DNA from 2 places in the Ruminococcus sp. RTP21359st1_H3_RTP21359_211015 genome. Region 1 is predicted to be linked to the other one. Evidence: predicted binding sites of a transcription regulator. Region 1 holds the regulator's gene; the other holds the start of a gene.
The links. Region 1 encodes HrcA, which represses chaperone genes, less so after heat shock. Its sites were predicted from a motif close to TGTTAGCACTCNNNNNNNNNGAGTGCTAACA; they were not measured.

Region 1 (2,209 bases):
GCTGAAACAACTACTACAACAACGGCTGCCGCAGAATCAGCTGCTCCTGCTGAAAGCACAGCAGACGAAAGTGCTGTCACAAATGTTGGCACAACAGATTATGACGTTGACGGCGATTTCAGAGCTTTCGAGCAGATGAAAGACAAGTATGAGGGCAACTATCTTGCTAACCTTACAGGTCAGATGTCAAACAACGGCACAAAGTATACTATCTGCATAAAGGACGGCAAGGCTTATCAGGCACTCACAGTTCAGGGCATGAAGTCATACACAGTTTGCCCTGGCGACGGAAAGCTTTACAACGTTTCAGAAGGCACGACCACCTACAGTATCGAGGACTTTGACGAAAACGAGTTGAAGGCAGCCGACATACTTTTCGGAGCGACACTCGATTTCGACCACGCATATATTGACACAACAACAAACGTTGTTCACGAGTATTATAACCTCGACAGCAGTGTTTCAGGCGGTGAGGGTCAGATAGTTTACGGCTTTGACGGCGCTACATATGACCTTAAGCAGGTAGTTCTGCTCCCAGAGGGTGCTGACGAATCAAGTGCAGTTTACTTCACTGTAGATTCCATGGGCGAAGCAGACGACAGCCTGCTTGCTGTTCCTGATCTTTCTGCTTATACAAAAGAATAATTTTATCTGATCTTTTTCCAACATCGGGCGGACAGACCACTGCGGTCTGCCCGTTTTTTTGCATTTTCAGCAAAGCGTTGTGCAATATGACGGAAAAGAAATTCAAATATTTTTAAAATTTGTGAGAAAAATAGTCTTAAACCCCTTGACAAAATCGTCAAAAGGGTATAAACTATACTTAGCACTCGAGAAGAAAGAGTGCTAACACTTAAATGCAATAAGTGCTAACAAGAAGAACGGGTGGTGAGCAAATGGACGACCGCAAGCTGAAAATACTTTCAGCGGTAGTCAATGAATATATCGTAACAGGCGAGCCTGTAGGCTCAAAGGCGATAATGGCTCACGTCAAAGCGTCCTCAGCGACCATAAGAAATGAAATGGCAGAGCTTGAGAAGCAAGGCTATCTCGAACAGCCACACACCTCCGCAGGCAGAATACCAACATATAAGGGCTACAGGCTTTATGTTGACCAGCTCATGGAGCAAAACCAGCTTACAGCAAATGAAAAGAAGATGCTGGATTCAATGATACCGCAGGAATATGTCACAGAGGAAGACCTTGTGAACAAGGCTTCAATGGCATTGGCGGATCTTACGAAATGTGCGGCGGTGGTCGCAAACGCAACGCCAAAGTTCTCGCTTATCTCAAAGGTAGAGGTAATACCTACAGGAAAGAGAATGTACGTTATTTTGATGATAACGTCCAACGGCTCTATTAAGAATAAGGTTTGCCGATTGGAGTTCGACCTCAGTCAGGATCAGCTTGAGTTTTTTGATAACTTCGTAAAGGAAAATCTCAACGGTGTGCCTATCGACAGTCTTTCGGACGCTTATCTTGAAAAGCTCACAGAAGCAATGGGAACGTACATGATGACCCTTTCACCGCTTGTTTCCGAGATCATGAAGATGACAAAGGAAATGAGCAGCGTGTCTATCAAAGGTCAGAGTAATCTTCTCACCTGCAAGGACTTCAACCAGAATGAGATAATAAGCTTTCTCGATAATCAGAAGGAGCTTAAAGGATTTATTGACGAAACGTTCTCAGGGCTTCACGTTATGTTCTCCCCTGAGCGTGACGGGTTTGTTATCCACAACTCCTCTATTATAACAGCTCCGTTCTCAAAGGACGGCAAAACAGCAGGTGCGCTGGGGCTTATAGGTCCTATGAGACTCGACTATGCGAAGTTTATCCCATATCTCGAGTATTTCACAGGAAAGATATCGGAAATGATATCCGAAAAGCCACAAGAGCAAAACAAAGAAGATGACGAAAACGAATAAAAAGAAAGGCAGGCGGCGTAAATTGAGTAAGGAAACTGAAAAGGACACCGAGCTTGAAAAAGAGGAAAACACCTCTGCTGAAAGCGAAGAAGTAAAAGAAGCGGCGGATACCGCAGAAAATGCCACTGAGGATACAGAGAAAAAGGCGGAGGAGAGCGAAACAGAAAAGCTGAAAAAAGAGCTTGCCGAAGCAAATGACAAGTATCTCAGACTTATGGCTGAATATGATAACTTCAGAAAAAGAAGCGCAAAGGAAAGACTGGAGCTTACAGACACAGCAAAGG
Region 2 (2,209 bases), on a different contig from region 1:
TCAGCTTGTTTACGATAAGAGTTGAAAGAGCCTCGCCCTCAACGTCCTCGGCAATGATAAGGAGCTTCTTGCCAGCCTTTACGATCTGCTCGAGAAGTGGAAGAATTTCCTGAATGTTAGAGATCTTCTTATCTGTGATAAGAATGTAAGCGTCATCAAGGACAGCCTCCATTTTATCTGTATCTGTTACCATATAAGGTGCGATATATCCTCTGTCGAACTGCATACCTTCAACGACTTCGCTGTAAGTTTCAGCAGTCTTTGACTCTTCAAGAGTGATAACGCCGTCAGCAGTTACCTTTTCCATAGCCTCAGCGATAAGCTTACCGATGTTCTCATCAGCGGCAGAAACAGCACCTACTCTAGCTATCTCCTCAGAGCCTTCTATCTTCTTTGAGTTAGCGACGATAGTTTCAACAGCAGTATCCACAGCCTGATCCATACCTTTCTTAAGTACCATTGGATTAGCACCTGCTGCGATATTCTTCATACCCTCTCTAACAAGAGCCTGAGCAAGCAATGTAGCTGTTGTTGTACCGTCACCGGCAGCGTCGTTAGTCTTAGTAGCGACTTCCTTTACAAGCTGTGCGCCCATGTTCTCAAATGGGTCGTCAAGCTCGATCTCCTTAGCTATAGTAACACCGTCGTTTGTAATAAGAGGAGCACCGTACTTCTTATCAAGAACTACATTTCTGCCCTTAGGTCCCAGTGTTATCTTAACAGTGTTTGCGAGCTTGTCGATACCGCTCTGCAAAGCTTTTCTTGCGTCTTCGCCAAAAATTATATCCTTAGCCATTGTAAATTACCTCCGTTTATATACTATTTAAAATGCAGTGAAATTAGTCAACAACTGCGAGAATGTCGTCCATTTTAACGATAATGAACTCTTCACCGTCCAGCTTAACATTAGTACCGCTGTACTTAGAGATAAGCACCTTGTCGCCCTTATTAACACCCATAGTAACGTCCTTTTTACCAGGGCCTACAGCTATTACCTCTGCGACCTCAGGCTTTTCCTTAGCTGAGCCTGTGAGAATGATACCACTCTTTGTGGTTTCCTCAGCCTCTGTCATCTTAACTACAACTCTGTCCTGCAATGGTTTGATCGCCATGATAAGTTCCTCCTTTTATGATACCTTTTAATATGCTAAATTAGGATCCTTCGTGGTCGCACCTATGTTTTCAGCACTCTCACGATCGGATTGTTAGCACTCAGTCTTTCTGAGTGCTAATTATATTTTAGCACCTTTTTCGCAAAATTCAAGTCATTTAAGGTCATTTATGTGATTTTTGTAGGGTTGCACAATATCTATCAAGCTAAAAATTGATTTCAGAAGCATATTGTACAATTTATTGTGGGGTATTGCAGGTCTGAAATCAGATTTTCGAGTGGGAATAAATGTATTCAATGGAGGTATACGTATCAACAGTATCCATAATTGTAGGGGACGACGCCCTCGGCGTCCCGATAATCCTCACCCATTGAATTAACGGAGATTATCACAACAATGTCATCCCGAGAATAATTTGGCATCAATGATACAACAATTATGCGTTATTCCTCCGAACGGGACGCCCATTTCTGTGAAACAGAAATTGCGTCGCTCCCCTACAGGTGCGGTGGGCAAGTTTTTCGGTTGCCAAACCGTGTTGTAATTGTGGGCTTGTTCCTTCGACGGGCGAACGGTGTTCGCCCCTACAGTTTTGTTGCCGTAATTTTGTGGTTTTGTACGATTTTTATTCAATTTTCAAGCTTCAAACAAGGTGCAGGAAGTGCTTTTCTGTGCGATCAGAACCTCTCATCGTGTTCACCTAACTCACGTTGACAAAATGTTTCCTCATACACTGCTACCTTGCAGGATATTCGATTTGGGATAATACCCTTATACTTATCCCGAAAAAGGGGTGCTTTGTTGCATAAAAAATGCAACAATTGCAGAAATGTTGCCAAATTAAAAAATAAATCATTTGTTTGCACAAGTTTAGTTGTCAAAATTTGTGCAGTTATTACACAAAATTATTACAGAAATATTGATGAAAATACGAGAAAAAATAGTGTGTCTATGCAGTTATCCCACAATTTTAATATATATCAATATATGCAATTTTGATAAAAAACAGTTGACAAACGGGTGCGATTTGGTGTATTATTGTATTGTAATCGTTTAATCGTTAAGATCAAACAATAATATATTCGGAGGTCAAAATT

Region 2: groES (co-chaperone GroES) is a predicted target of HrcA. The motif match lies at 1,204-1,234, and genes of this name have one in related genera.

The regions. Positions count from the first base shown of each region.
Region 1 is NZ_JBDGDD010000001.1:62,018-64,226, reverse strand. It holds gene AB5Z01_RS00285 (hypothetical protein) at 1-645, shown strand, start outside; gene hrcA (heat-inducible transcriptional repressor HrcA) at 897-1,925, shown strand; gene grpE (nucleotide exchange factor GrpE) at 1,948-2,209, shown strand, end outside.
Region 2 is NZ_JBDGDD010000006.1:86,269-88,477, reverse strand. It holds gene groL (chaperonin GroEL) at 1-796, opposite strand, end outside; gene groES (co-chaperone GroES) at 840-1,112, opposite strand.